2 regions of the Klebsiella scottii genome follow, and region 1 is predicted to be linked to the other one. Evidence: predicted binding sites of a transcription regulator. Region 1 holds the regulator's gene; the other holds the start of a gene.
The links. The regulator Fur, encoded in region 1, represses iron uptake genes when iron is present. The targets are predictions, from matches to a motif close to ATAATAATGAGAACNACTATCAA.
Positions count from the first base shown of each region.

Region 1 (7,538 bases):
TTGCCCCACTGCGGACGGTGCTGGAACAGATAGTTGATCGCCACCGCCAGATAGTGGTTCGGGTTCATCAGACCGGCCGGGGTAACGATGCCGTGACGGTCGTAATCCGGATCGTTGGCGAAGGCCAGATCAAACTTGTCGCGCAGCGCCAGCAGGCCAGCCATCGCACACTCGGACGAGCAGTCCATGCGGATGGCGCCGTCTTTATCCAGATGCATAAAGCGGAAAGTTTGATCGACATGATCGTTAACGATGGTCAGATTCAGCTTGTAGTACTCTGCGATGCGCTTCCAGTATTCAATACCGGAACCGCCCAGCGGATCGACGCCAAGCTTGAGGCCCGCTTTTTGAATCGCCGCCATATCGACGATATCCGCCAGCCCTTCAATAAACGGCTGAACCAGATCCTGCTCTTTCACGTGGCCGGAGGCCAGAGCAGCATCGAGGGAGATGCGCTTCACGCCCTGCAGGCCGGAAGCCAGCAGTTCGTTAGCCCGGTTCTCCACCACTTTGGTGACGTTGGTATCAGCCGGACCACCGTTCGGCGGGTTGTACTTGATACCGCCATCTTCCGGCGGGTTATGCGACGGCGTAATCACGATGCCATCCGCCAGCGGACCACCATTTTTGTTGTGCACCAGAATAGCGTTGGAAATCGCCGGCGTCGGGGTGAAGCCGTTGTTTTCCTGCACGATCACATCAACACCGTTAGCTGCCAGTACTTCCAGTACGGAAATAAAGGCCGGCTCGGAGAGCGCATGGGTATCCTTACCGACGTAGCATGGACCGGTAATACCGTTCTTCGCGCGATCTTCCGCAATTGCCTGAGCAATCGCCAGAATATGCTGCTCGTTGAAGTTATGGCGACCTGCGCTGCCGCGATGGCCAGAGGTCCCGAACTTCACCGCATGCTCCGCATTGCCTGCTTCCGGCTTCAGTACATAGTACTGGGCAGTCAGCTGGGCGACGTTAATCAAATCACTCTGTTGTGCAGGCTGCCCCGCACGCTTATCGATTGCCATTGCCTGATCCTTCTGATGCAAGGGTGAATAAAGCTAGATCGTGCCGCAAACCTTCTCAATCAACTCCGCGGGGAATTGCATTGACTGCATGATATGTTCAATCATGCTGCATTTACGGCCAGTATTGGTATTGGTAATCACCCACCACGGCGTGCCGGGGACCTGCTTAGGTTTGGTCTGATTGCCGCTTTTCAGCAGGATGCGGGCGTCTTCAGCGAAATAGGTACGCGTACGTCCGTGCAGAGACTCGGTGGCCGCAGCAAACGCTTTGCCGTCCAGCGAGTAAAGCGTCGTCAGTACCAGCATAAAACGGTTTACCGCGCGCTTTTGTTCGGCATATTCATCAGATAACAGCAGCTCGCGCACGGCGCGGACCTTATCCTTCACCGGATTCGCGGGCCTGGCCTCAACAACAGCGGTCGGAGCCGGAGCCGGCGCGGCTTTCGCGACGGAGGTGGCAGTCTGGGAAGCGGCGGAAAATTTCAGCATGCGCCGTAAAATGTCGGATGCACTCTCACCAATATGCTGGGTGTGGCTGGCAATATAGCGATAGAGATCATCATCAACTTCAATTGTTTTCATCTTAATCCAGTGCGATATCTTATTCTGAATACAAGTTGTCAGGATTATAAGGACAAATCCTAACCGCGGATAGCGTCAAACCAGGATGGCGGTAAAACTCAGATAGCTCTGGGTCTTGCAGCCGGATGGCAGAATGTCCAACATAATACCCTAACCCGACGGAGCGAAAAAAAGAACTTTGCCATGAAATTAAATAGCCGCGCGCAATCTGCACAAAATCCGCACAATAATTCCCCTGTGGTCCTGGTTCACGGTCTGTTTGGCAGCCTTGATAACCTCGGTATCCTCGCACGCGACCTGGTCGCCGACTACGATATTTTGCAGGTCGATATGCGCAATCACGGTCTTTCCCCGCGCGATCCGCAGATGACCTACGCCGCTATGGCTCAGGATCTGCTCGACACCCTTGACGATCTTCAGCTGGAAAAAGCGACCTTTATCGGCCACTCAATGGGCGGTAAAGCGGTGATGGCGCTGAGCGCCCTGGCCCCGGAACGCATCGACGGCCTGGTGGCTATTGATATCGCGCCGGTGGATTATCACGTCCGCCGCCATGACGAAATCTTTGCCGCCATTAACGCCGTGACCGCTGCCGGCGCCGCAACCCGTCAGCAGGCGGCGGCAATTATGCGCAAGCATCTGCAGGAAGAGGGAGTCATTCAGTTTCTGCTGAAATCCTTCGTTGACGGCCAGTGGCGTTTTAACGTGCCGGTCCTGTGGAATCAATATAGCCATATCGTCGGCTGGCAGCCGGTTCCCGCGTGGCCGCATCCGGCCCTGTTTATCCCAGGCGGCAACTCTCCCTACGTGACCGATGAATATCGCGACGCGCTGCTGGCTCAGTTCCCTCAGGCCCGCGCGCACGTGATTGCCGGCGCGGGCCATTGGGTCCATGCGGAGAAACCGGAAGCGGTATTGCGCGCAATTCGTCGATATCTCTCCTTTTTAGCGGCATAACTGGCTAAAAACTGCCCGACCGCGCCGCAGAATGCCTGCGGTCGTTGGCGCAGCGGTTCGCCTGATGTATTATGGCGCGCTATCTGTGTCGGCAATGGCCCGACAACTCGTTTCCCCGAAGTCACTCTGAATCATGGCAAAAGAACAAACGGACCGTACGACATTAGATTTGTTCGCAACCGAGCGTCGCCCGGGTAGACCAAAGACCAATCCGCTTTCGCGCGACGAGCAGCTGCGCATCAATAAACGCAACCAGCTTAAACGCGACAAAGTTCGCGGCTTAAGGCGCGTGGAGCTCAAGCTCAACGCTGAAGCGGTTGATGCGCTCAACGAGTTAGCTGATGCCCGTAATATGAACCGTAGCGATCTGATTGAAGAGATGTTGATGAACCAGCTGGCAGCCCTGCATAGCCAGGGTAAAGTCTGAGAAACCTCAAAAACAACACTTTCATGTAGCAGAGTGTGCAGTCGGGTGTGATTGCTGTTTCCGCGCCCTTCCCTGTTCTGCTATGATTGCCGTTATCTGCGGGCATTACGCCACTACCACATCATTAAGTTTCAAGAGGTTATTTTACTCATGGCAATCATCGGCATCTTTTTTGGCAGCGACACCGGCAACACCGAAAATATTGCAAAAATGATCCAAAAGCAGCTTGGTAAAGATGTTGCTGATGTTCACGACATTGCCAAAAGCAGCAAAGAAGACCTGCAAGGTCATGATATTCTGCTGCTGGGCATCCCAACCTGGTACTACGGTGAAGCGCAGTGTGACTGGGATGATTTCTTCCCGACGCTGGAAGAGGTCGATTTCAACGGTAAGCTGGTAGCCCTGTTTGGCTGCGGCGACCAGGAAGACTACGCTGAATACTTCTGTGACGCGCTGGGTACCATTCGCGACATCATCGAACCGCGCGGCGCAACCATCGTCGGCCACTGGCCGACTGCAGGCTACCATTTTGAAGCCTCTAAAGGTCTCGCCGATGACGACCATTTCGTCGGTCTGGCTATCGATGAAGACCGTCAGCCTGAGCTGACCAACGAGCGCGTAGAGAAGTGGGTTAAACAGATTTCTGAAGAACTGCATCTCGAAGAAATCAAAAACGCCTGATCGTTAAACGGCGCTACCTTCGGGTATCGCCGTATTGATAGGTAAAAGCAATAAAACTAATAGCTACAAGTTTTTAACTTTTAATCACATATCTGTACAATGTCCTCTGATTTAACGAGGAGACGTGACACAGTTTGTAGCGTGTGCCTCGTTTTTGACAGCATACAAGGCTCGATGCTTGCGGTTTTCATTTCATCATGGCAGTTCTATAATGAGACGCATTACATCGGGTGATTCTCTGTATTACTTCCGCTAATGGAAGTAGATCGTTTAGCAACAGGACAGATTCCGCATGACTGACAACAATACCGCATTGAAGAAGGCTGGCCTGAAAGTCACACTTCCACGATTAAAAATTTTGGAAGTGCTGCAGGGGCCGGATAACCATCACGTCAGCGCGGAAGATTTATACAAACGCCTGATCGACATGGGTGAAGAGATCGGTCTGGCTACCGTTTATCGCGTACTGAACCAGTTTGATGATGCCGGCATTGTTACCCGCCATAATTTTGAAGGCGGTAAATCCGTTTTCGAACTGACGCAGCAGCATCATCACGATCATCTGATTTGCCTCGATTGTGGCAAAGTGATCGAATTCAGCGATGACTCCATCGAAGCGCGTCAGCGTGAAATTGCCCACCGTCACGGTATCCGCCTGACCAACCACAGCCTGTACCTGTACGGCCACTGTGCAGAAGGCGATTGCCGCGAAGATGAACACGCGCACGACGCGGTGGAAAAATAGTTTCCCGCAGCGTAAGCAGCAAAAAGCCAACCCGCAGGTTGGCTTTTTTTATGCCCGCAAATACGGAGTACGAGGGAAATCAGGGCCGGGTATTGTTGCTGCGGATCTCTTTCCAGATCTGGTCGCAGCGGGCTTTCACCGCCTGATCGTTGCCGGTGCGGGTCGCCAGGATACACTGCTGATAATCCAGCACGCGCACGCTTTCCTGATTAGCGAACTGCTGATGCTGCTTATCCTCTTTAAGAACGTTCAGCACGCTCTGGCACGCCTGAACTTTATCCGGATTCCCTTCTGCCGTATTGATGCAGGCGCTGTAGGCATCCTTCAATTTAGTATCTTCTTTTGGCGCCGGTGACTGCGTACAGGCCACCAGACCCGATGCCATGATGGCGATGAGCAATAGCTTCTTCATAATCAACCTCACGGGCTGGCGGCAGGCTTACGCCCGCCGCTACGGCATCAGAAAATAGTGAACGGGGCAATAACCATAAACTTCACGTCGCGCTCATCCTGGAAGATGTTGCCGTAACCGCCGCTCCAGCTTGGAATATCGGAGTGGTTGTCGTACTGAGTGAAGTGGAGTTTGAACAGCGTTCCTTTCGCCCGGCCGTCCTGCACGGTATACATGGCATCGAGGCTGTAGGCCGACTCTTCCAGACGTTTGTCCGCGTTGTAGTACGCATCGGGCGTCGCCATTTTGCCTGGTTTCGCATCCCACGCGTAAACGTAAGACGCGCCAAACGCCCAGCCCGGCATATTCCAGTTTTTCATGTCGTACATGGCGCCGAAGAACACGGCTTTTTCGCCGTTGGCGTTGAAGTCTGAGCGGTTATCCCACCACACGTCCAGGCGACCGTTAGAGGATGCGTAGGTTGGAGTCATACGCTGCAGGAAGTAGCCCTGCTGACCTTCAGCCTTCACCCAGGTGCCTTCCAGACGCAGGTCCAGCACGTCGGCAACCTTGTAGCCAAAGGTTAGCGCCTGTAGCCAGGCGGTGCCGTCATAAATATCGTTCGCGCCGCCGTTGCTGACCTTATCGCGGGTACCGTAGAACTGATAGCTGGTGCTTAACGGAGCGCCGGCGACGTCAAATTTATAGCTGGCCTTAGCAAAATACTGGTCGATATAGCCTTGAGCCTGGCCAAACGCGGCTTCCAGCACGAGGTCATTTTTAAAATCATATTTGGCGCCCAGAGAGTGCAGATAATCGACTTTCGTCTTCTTATCGTTCTGATAGAACTCATCCATCTCAATGTGCCACGGCGCTTTGTATTCGTTCGTCCACATGTAGGAGAAACTCAGCGCGCCAGAGTCGCCGTAATCAAAGTTGGCTCCGGCTTCGGCACCTTGATAAGTGCCCGGCATAAAGCTCCAGTGCGGAGCCAGCAGCGTTTGCCCGGTTGGCTGAATATAGCCAGCGCGCGCCCACGCCGGGCCATACTTAAATTTTGCCGCCGCTTTATAGAGGCTAATCCCGCTCTTGTCGCCGGAGTAATCTTCGTCGTAGGCTTTATTTCTTGAGGAGAAGGCAATTTCGTTCGGGTGACCGCTTTCGCTGCTTTCCGCCATTTCAATTGCGGTAAAGGCAGCCACGTCAATACCAAACATATCGGCAGCATAGCCGGACTGGAAATCCAGGTTGGCGTTCCAGGTTGAATGCGAAAGGTTGGTTTTGTACTTATCGCCGTCGGTGACGTCTTTACGGTCGCGCTCACGCTGCCAGTAATAGATACCGCCGGTTAACGTGGAATCATCAATAAAACCTGCTGCGCTGGCCTGCGGAACAACGATCCAGCTCGACATCGCGGTGACGGCGGCAATAGCCAGCGCCAGCGTACTACGTTTGCCACTAAACGTACGCATGTGCATATCCTCTTTGACGTTTTAAAACGCGGAGCCAAAGGCAAGCCGCGAAAAATAAATAAGACTGCTAAAAAGCGGTGCGGTAAAAATCCGCATATCCACTCTGGATAGACTATTTTTCGTGACGCGAATTATCAATCTCTTTCGCCGACCAAAGCTTAAGATTATGACAAAGCGCACATAATCTATGTCTTTTTGTTACAGCCTGGGATTTCGTACATTTAGCGCGGAAGTATTTGCAAAATCAGGATAAAAGATGAGATGGAAACGCTTACAGCGGTTTTTTACACAAAAATAACAGACGGGCCAGGCGGGATATATTACAAGCTGTAAACAAGATTAATTCGCATCGCGAAAATAACCAAATGAGTCAGCTAAATGCGGAAATAAAAAAACGCCGCGCGATGCGGCGTTTTTGATGACGATGCGGCGACGCGGGTTTATGCGCCGATCTTCGCCCAGGTATCACGCAGGCCAACGGTGCGGTTGAACACCAGACGGTCGGCGCTTGCATAGCGGCTGTCGAGGCAGAAGTAGCCTTCACGCTCGAACTGCAGGGCCTTACCGGCCTGCGCCTGCGCCAGGCTCGGCTCGGCGAAGCCGTGCTTGATAACCAGCGATTCGGGGTTCATTACTGCAAGGAAGTCCTCTTCTGCGCCCGGATTCGGCACGCTGAACAGACGGTCGTACAGGCGAATTTCTACCGGCAGCGCGTGCGCCGCGCTCACCCAGTGGATAACGCCCTTCACCTTGCGGCCGTCCGCCGGATCTTTGCTCAGCGTATCGGCATCATAGGTGCAGAAGATAGTGGTGATATTGCCCTCTGCATCCTTCTCTACGCGCTCGGCTTTGATCACGTAGGCATTGCGCAGGCGAACCTCTTTGCCCAGTACCAGACGCTTGTACTGCTTGTTGGCTTCCTCACGGAAGTCAGCGCGATCGATCCAGATCTCACCGCTGAACGGCACGTCGCGGCTGCCCATCTCCGGCTTGCTCGGGTGGTTCGGCATGGTCACATTTTCACTGCCGCCCTGCGGATAGTTTTCGATAACCAGTTTTACCGGATCGATAACGGCCATTGCGCGCGGGGCGTTTTCGTTCAGATCTTCGCGAATGCAGGACTCCAGCGACGCCATTTCAATGGTGTTGTCCTGTTTGGTCACGCCGATGCGCTTACAGAACTCGCGAATCGATTCGGCGGTATAGCCGCGACGACGCAGGCCGGAAATGGTCGGCATACGCGGATCGTCCCAGCCCTCCA
Region 1 covers NZ_JARXNI010000020.1:2,708,109-2,715,646, forward strand. Annotated here, with positions in the region: gene pgm (phosphoglucomutase (alpha-D-glucose-1,6-bisphosphate-dependent)) at 1-1,022, opposite strand, end outside; gene seqA (replication initiation negative regulator SeqA) at 1,056-1,604, opposite strand; gene ybfF (esterase) at 1,788-2,561, shown strand; gene ybfE (LexA regulated protein) at 2,695-2,988, shown strand; gene fldA (flavodoxin FldA) at 3,139-3,669, shown strand; gene fur (ferric iron uptake transcriptional regulator) at 3,962-4,414, shown strand; gene QFI97_RS20425 (ChiQ/YbfN family lipoprotein) at 4,494-4,826, opposite strand; gene chiP (chitoporin ChiP) at 4,874-6,277, opposite strand; gene glnS (glutamine--tRNA ligase) at 6,718-7,538, opposite strand, start outside.

Region 2 (7,538 bases), 550 kb from region 1:
TGGTGGCGATGGGGGAGACCGGGCTGGACTATTTTTACACCCCGGAAACCATGCCCCGCCAGCAGGAGTCCTTCCGCGATCATATCCGCATCGGTCGTGAGCTAAACAAGCCGGTGATTGTGCACACCCGGGACGCGCGGGCCGATACGCTGACAATTTTGCGGGAAGAAAAAGTGACGGATTGCGGCGGCGTACTACACTGTTTCACAGAGGATAGAGAGACAGCGGGTAAATTGCTGGACATGGGGTTCTATATCTCGTTTTCCGGTATTGTCACGTTCCGTAACGCCGAACAGCTGCGCGACGCCGCGCGCTACGTTCCCCTCGATCGCCTGCTGGTGGAGACCGATTCGCCTTACCTGGCGCCGGTTCCCCATCGTGGTAAAGAGAACCAGCCGGCGATGGTTCGTGACGTTGCCGAATACATGGCGGTTCTGAAGGGCGTTTCGCTGGAGCAGCTGGCGCAGCAGACCACCGATAATTTCGCCAGATTGTTCCATATCGACCCCTCCCGCCTGTAACCTGCCGATCTTCCTATTATTTTAAGGCTCGTAATTAATACTTAAAGCGAGTAAAGTTCACCGCCACAAAAGGGGCGGTGACGTGCTTTTGGTTACATTTAGATACAGCTTATGTAAGTTGATGTAAACTTTCCCACGCCGACTGATTGAAACGTGATAGCCGTCAAACAATCATTCCGCCAATTATTTTACTCTGTGTAATAAATAAAGGGCGCTTAGATGTCCTGTCCACGGCACGGTTCTCCCCCCGTGCCAATGCGTGAAAACGTAAAAAAGTACCAAATACTCAGGAGCACTCTCAATTATGTTTAAGAATGCATTTGCTAACCTGCAGAAGGTCGGTAAATCGCTGATGCTGCCGGTCTCCGTGCTGCCTATCGCAGGTATCCTGCTGGGCGTCGGTTCCGCAAACTTCAGCTGGCTGCCAGAAGTCGTTTCCCACGTCATGGCAGAAGCAGGCGGTTCGGTATTCGCTAATATGCCGCTGATCTTCGCTATCGGTGTGGCGCTTGGCTTCACCAATAACGACGGCGTATCCGCGCTGGCTTCGGTCGTTGCTTACGGCATCATGGTGAAAACCATGGCGGTTGTTGCCCCTCTGGTTCTGCATCTACCTGCTGAAGAGATTGCGGCTAAGCACCTGGCTGATACCGGCGTACTCGGCGGTATTATTTCCGGCGCAATCGCGGCATACATGTTCAACCGCTTCTATCGCATCAAGCTGCCAGAGTATCTGGGCTTCTTTGCGGGCAAGCGTTTTGTGCCGATTATCTCCGGTCTGGCCGCTATTTTCACCGGCGTGATCCTCTCCTTCATCTGGCCTCCGATCGGTACTGCTATCCAGACCTTCTCTCAGTGGGCTGCGTACCAGAACCCGGTTGTGGCGTTCGGTATCTACGGCTTCATTGAGCGTTGCCTGGTACCGTTTGGCCTGCACCACATCTGGAATGTTCCTTTCCAGATGCAGATTGGCGAATACACCAATGCGGCGGGTCAGGTCTTCCACGGCGATATCCCGCGCTACATGGCAGGCGACCCGACTGCGGGCAAACTGTCCGGCGGCTTCCTGTTCAAAATGTACGGTCTGCCGGCTGCTGCTATCGCTATCTGGCACTCCGCTAAACCGGAAAACCGCGCGAAAGTGGGCGGTATCATGATCTCCGCGGCGCTGACCTCGTTCCTGACCGGTATTACCGAGCCGATCGAGTTCTCCTTCATGTTCGTTGCGCCGATCCTTTACGTTATCCACGCAATTCTTGCAGGTCTGGCATTCCCGATCTGTATCCTGCTGGGTATGCGTGACGGTACTTCGTTCTCCCACGGTCTGATCGACTTTATCGTTCTGTCCGGCAACAGCAGTAAGCTGTGGCTGTTCCCGATTGTCGGTATCTGCTATGCGATCGTGTACTACGTTGTCTTCCGCGTGTTGATTAAAGCGCTGGACCTGAAAACTCCGGGTCGCGAAGATTCAACTGAAGACAGCAAAGTGGGCGCAACCAGCGAAATGGCTCCGGCCCTGATCGCGGCGTTCGGCGGTAAAGAAAACATCACTAACCTTGATGCGTGCATCACCCGTCTGCGCGTTAGCGTGGCTGACGTAGCGAAAGTTGATCAGGCTGGCCTGAAAAAACTGGGCGCTGCCGGTGTGGTCGTTGCAGGTTCAGGCGTTCAGGCAATCTTCGGGACTAAATCCGATAACCTGAAAACTGAAATGGATGAGTACATCCGCGCTAACTAAGTTGTGATGTGGGGAGACTAAGGCAGCCGAATGGCTGCCTTTTTTAATGGATTCAGCGAGTAAAAAGGGAGCCGGCTGGCTCCCTGGTTTTTTTATGGTCAGCGCTGAGGATAAATCAGAACTGATAGCTGGCGGTGATGCTGAAGTTGCGCGGTTCGCCGTAAACAATCGAGCCGTCAATGTTGGTATCGTAGGTTTTATCGAACAGGTTGTTGATATTACCCTGTAAGGCGAAGTTTTTGGTGACCTGGTAGCGGCTGAATAAATCAACCAGCGCGTAGCTGCCTTGTTCCGCGCGGAAGGTACCGTACGGCGTGACGGTATCTTTATAGACCCGGTTCTGCCAGTTCACGCCGCCGCCAACGGTCAGCTCGGGCATCGCCGGCAGACGATAGCTGGTGAACACTTTGACGCTGGTACGCGGCAGGTTCGGGTTCACCGCGTTGCCTTCATTATCTTCCGCGACATAGCGCGTGGCCCCGAAGGTCATCTGCCAGTTATCGGTAATCGCCCCGTTAACTTCGAACTCGACGCCTTTACTCACCGTACCGTTGACGGTTTTGTAGGCCGTATCGCCGTTGCTGCCGGCAATCGGGGTTCCGGTAGACTGCCCCAGGTTATCCTGTTCGATACGGAACACGGCCAGCGTCGTGGTCAAACGGCTGTCCATCCAGTCTGATTTCAGGCCAAGCTCATAGTTGTTGCCGGTGATCGGCGTCAGATATTTACCCGAGCTGTCGCGGACGTTCTGCGGCTGGAAGATTGAGGTGTAGCTGGCGTAGGTCGACCAGTTATCATCAATGTCGTAAACCAGGCCGGCGTACGGCGTCGTATGGTTTTTCTCCATGCTGTAGGAGAGGGTGTCGATACGCCAGTTGGTATAGCGCACGCCGAGAATTAAGTGCAGCGGGTCGGCCAGGGAGAAGCGCGTCGCGGCATATAGGGACTTCATCCGGGTGGTGTCGTCCTGGGCGAGGCTTTGCGGGCCCCAGTTCGTTTCAGGGAAACTCCCCGCATTGAAGTTATTAAAGCTGCCGATTTCATCCGGGAACACGTTGGCCCAGGAGCTGAAATAGCGATTATTTTGTTTGCTGTAGCTGCCGCCGACTATCAGGTTATGCTGGCGCCCGAACAGATCGAAGCCGCCATCGGTAAACAGATCTACGGCATCGATTTTACGTTTGCCGCTGTTCCAGCCCGTCCCGCCAACGTAGTCATAGCCTGGGCCATAGTTGCCGTATGGGCCGACCAGCATGCCGGTCTCTTTGTTGACGTACGCATCGACGTACATCATTTTGCTGTCGAATTTGACCTCGGAGTGCGTCGCGGTCATGGTCGCCTGCCAGGTATCGGCAAAGCGCTGCTTCAGCGTGACGAAGACTTTGTTGAACTCTTTATCGTTATAGGCCCAGTCCGGAGAGGTGCTGTGGGCGCGATCGTAGTGGTTCTTGCTGCCGTCGGTATTCCAGCGCGGCAGGCCGCCCCAGGTTGGGCTGTCGACGTCGATGCGCTGGTATTCGTAGCCGGCGGAGAGGCTGGTTGAGGTGCCAAGGTCGGCATCGAGAATGCCGGAAAAGAACGTTTTTTCGCTGTTGTAACGATCGAGCCAGGAGTCATTATTCTGATAGCCAGCGACGATGCGCGCCCGGACGTTACCGTCCTCGGTCAGCGGGCTCTGCACGTCCGCGACGTAGCGCTGCTTGTTCCAGCTGCCGTACTCCGCCGAAAGATTACCTTTAAATTCCCGGCTGGTGGCATGTTTACGAATCATATTGATTGAAGCGGAGGGGTTGCCCGTACCGGTCATCAGACCGTTGGCGCCGCGCACGACTTCAACCCGCTCAAAGAGCGCGGTATCGGAGAGCGCGTCCCCCAGGTTCCAGCGGGATTCAAAATAGGTTGGAATACCATCAACCATATAGTTGTCTATCTGAAAACCGCGGGAGTAATAGCTGCTGCGATCGGAGTCCGCCTGGCTGCGGCTGATCCCGAGCGTGTTGTCCATGACGTCGCCAAGGGTTTGCAGCTGCTGATCCTGCATCCGCTGCTCGCTGATGATGCTGACCGATTGCGGAATATCGCGCTGGGTCATCAGCATTTTTGTTCCGGCTGACGTGGTTTTAACGCTGTAATCCTGCTGCTGTTCGCCGACGCCGGCTGGCGTTGTCCCTTCTACAATGATGGTGTCGTCGGTCGTACCGGCGGCAATGCCGAGGGCGGGGTGGAGCGCCAACGCAATGCCGACGGCGAGTAGAGACGGCGCGCGGCGACCATCCCGTAAGCTGGTAGTGAAAGACATTATTAACCCTTAATTAGGAGACAATCGTTATACGCCGAGGCTCTTTGGCCGCGGTCGAACCATTCCTGAAGTGCGCTGTAACCACATAGTGAATACAAATGAGAAATATACGCATTTATATTTAATGTGTAAACAGAGGTAAGAATGGCGGTCAAAATGGCGTTTATCGGCGTCGGCGGCGGGTCCCGATCCGGGATATGCTTAATCCGTCATCAGCCAGGCCCGCCGCCGCGTAAGAAAAAGTGCATTCGGGTTGAAAGAGGGGGAGTAACTCGCTCATACTCTTAGATGAATCCTGTGCATCCGCGTTTATCTGCAGAGGCAGGCCAGAGCACGGTATAAAAATTAATAAGGAATCAGTCATGGCAGAAGAAACGATTTTTAGCAAAATCATTCGCCGGGAGATCCCGTCGGATATTGTTTATCAGGATGAGCTTGTTACCGCCTTTCGCGATATTTCTCCACAGGCGCCGACCCATATTCTGATTATCCCCAATATCCTGATTCCTACCGTCAACGACGTCACCACGGAGCACGAGCTGGCGCTGGGACGGATGATGACCGTCGCGGCGAAAATTGCGCGTGATGAAGGCCTTGCCGACGATGGCTATCGTCTGATCGTCAACTGTAACCGCCACGGCGGCCAGGAAGTTTACCATATCCATATGCACCTGCTGGGCGGTCGCCCGCTGGGTCCAATGCTGGCTCACAAAGGCTAATCAATGCGCGCAGCTCATTTCGGCACTCTTCTGGCGGCGGCGCTGCTGGCCGGCTGCGGTTCTCACGCGGAAATTCCGGTGGGAGAACAGCAGACGCTGGTGATGGAGTCTAACGTCTTAGCCGCAGGTATCAGCGCCGATGCGCCTGAGGTCACCGCCTCACAGATTCAGGCCACCGCGACTTCAAGGCTGTTCAACGAACGCCAGGAGCCGATCGTCGTGCATTACCGATTTTTCTGGTATGACGCCAGAGGACTGGAGATGCACCCGCTGGAGCCGGCCCGCAGCATAACGGTGCCCGCACGCTCATCCGTGACGCTTTACGGTAGCGCGAATATTTTGGGGGCGCACAAGGCCCGACTTTATCTTTATCTGTAAGAGGTAATTGTGATGATTAAAATGTGTCGCTATGCGTTGATCACAGCACTGGCGATATTCCTTGCCGGGTGCGTCGGGCAGCGTCAGGAACCCGCGCCGGTAGGGGAGGCGCAGCCGAAGCCGGAACAGCCTGCGCAGCCGCAGCCTACGGTGCCGACCGTGCCGGGCATTCCGGCAGTGCCGGCGCAGCCTGGGCCGATTGAGCATGAACAGCAGCCGACGCAGCCGACGCCGCGCGTTCGCCACTATGACTGGAACGGCGCGGTGCAGCCGATGGTCGGGCAGATGCTGCAGGCGGGGGGCGTGAATGCGGGCAGCATTCTGCTGGTCGATAGCGTCAACAACCGCACTAACGGGACGTTGAACGCCGGCGACGCGACCGCGGCCCTGCGCAATGCGCTGACGGGAAACGGCAAGTTTACGCTGGTCTCGCCGCAGCAGCTCGGCGTAGCGAAACAGCAGCTTGGCCTGTCGCCGCAGGATAGCCTCGGTAGCCGCAGCAAAGCGATGGGCATCGCGCGCACCGTTGGCGCGCAGTACGTGCTCTACTCTAATGCCACCGGCAACGTCAATTCACCTGAGCTGAAGATGCAGCTGATGCTGGTGCAAACCGGCGAGATTATTTGGTCAGGTAAAGGTGCAGTTCAGCAACAGTAAGCTTACGCGCGATGAGGTATTGTCGCGCTTTTTCCCCCGCTATTCGCCGCTCGACGATCCGGCCTTTGCCGGTCTGAGCGGCGGTAGCTGCATTATCAGCAACGGCACCCGGCGGCTGGTACTACGCCAGCCGCACGATCCTGCCGCGCCCGCCAGCGATTTCCTTCGTCAATATCGCGCGTTATCCCGGATGCCGGATACGCTTGCACCGTCGCCAGTTTTTTACTCGCCGCGCTGGATGGTGGTGGAATATTGCGTCGGAGAAATGAAAAGCGCGCTTCCGCCGGGCCCGCAGCTGGCCGGGGTGTTGTATCATCTGCACCAGCAGCCGCGCCTGGGCTGGCGTATCGCGCTGGCGCCGCTGCTGGAACACTACTGGCAGCAGAGCGACCGCTCGCGACGAACCCCGCTCTGGCTGCGTTGGTATAAGCGCCTGCTACGGCGCGGAGAGCCTCGCCCGCTGCGCCTGGCGCCGCTACATATGGATGTGCATGCGGGCAATCTTGTCCATACCGAGGGCGGGCTGCGGCTGATCGACTGGGAATATGCCGGCGACGGCGATATTGCGCTGGAGCTTGCTGCCGTGTGGATTGATTCCGCGCAGCATCGGCAGCTGGCAGCGGAGTACGCCCGACAGGCGAACATTAATGAGCGCCAGCTGTGGCGACAAATTCAGCGCTGGCGCCCGTGGGTATTGATGCTAATGGTAGGCTGGTATGAGCGTCGCTGGCAGCAAACCGGCGACCGGCAGTTTATCGCCCTGGCAGATGCGGCCTGGCGTCAGTTAGACAAATAATATAAGAGAGGTCAGTGTGGGTCCGGTAATGTTGGATGTCGAAGGTTTTGAACTGGATGCGGAAGAGCGGGAGATCCTCGCGCATCCCTTGGTTGGAGGGCTGATTCTCTTCACCCGCAACTATCACGATCCGGCGCAGCTGCGCGAGCTGGTGCGGCAGATCCGCGAAGCTTCGCGCAATCATCTGGCGATCGCGGTCGATCAGGAAGGCGGGCGCGTGCAGCGCTTTCGCGAGGGCTTTACCCACCTGCCGGCCGCGCAGTCCTTTGCCGCACTGCTGGGGATGGAAGAGGGCGGCAGGCTGGCGGCGCAGGCCGGCTGGCTGATGGCCAGCGAAATGATCGCTATGGATATTGATATCAGCTTTGCGCCGGTGCTCGACGTCGGCCACATTAGCGCCGCCATCGGCGAGCGCTCCTATCATGACGAT
Region 2 covers NZ_JARXNI010000020.1:2,162,699-2,170,236, reverse strand. Annotated here, with positions in the region: gene QFI97_RS17845 (metal-dependent hydrolase) at 1-521, shown strand, start outside; gene ptsG (PTS glucose transporter subunit IIBC) at 826-2,259, shown strand; gene fhuE (ferric-rhodotorulic acid/ferric-coprogen receptor FhuE) at 2,375-4,558, opposite strand; gene hinT (purine nucleoside phosphoramidase) at 4,921-5,277, shown strand; gene QFI97_RS17825 (YcfL family putative periplasmic lipoprotein) at 5,281-5,655, shown strand; gene lpoB (penicillin-binding protein activator LpoB) at 5,677-6,312, shown strand; gene thiK (thiamine kinase) at 6,293-7,108, shown strand; gene nagZ (beta-N-acetylhexosaminidase) at 7,137-7,538, shown strand, end outside.
Region 2: fhuE (ferric-rhodotorulic acid/ferric-coprogen receptor FhuE) is a predicted target of Fur. The motif match lies at 4,651-4,673, and genes of this name have one in related genera.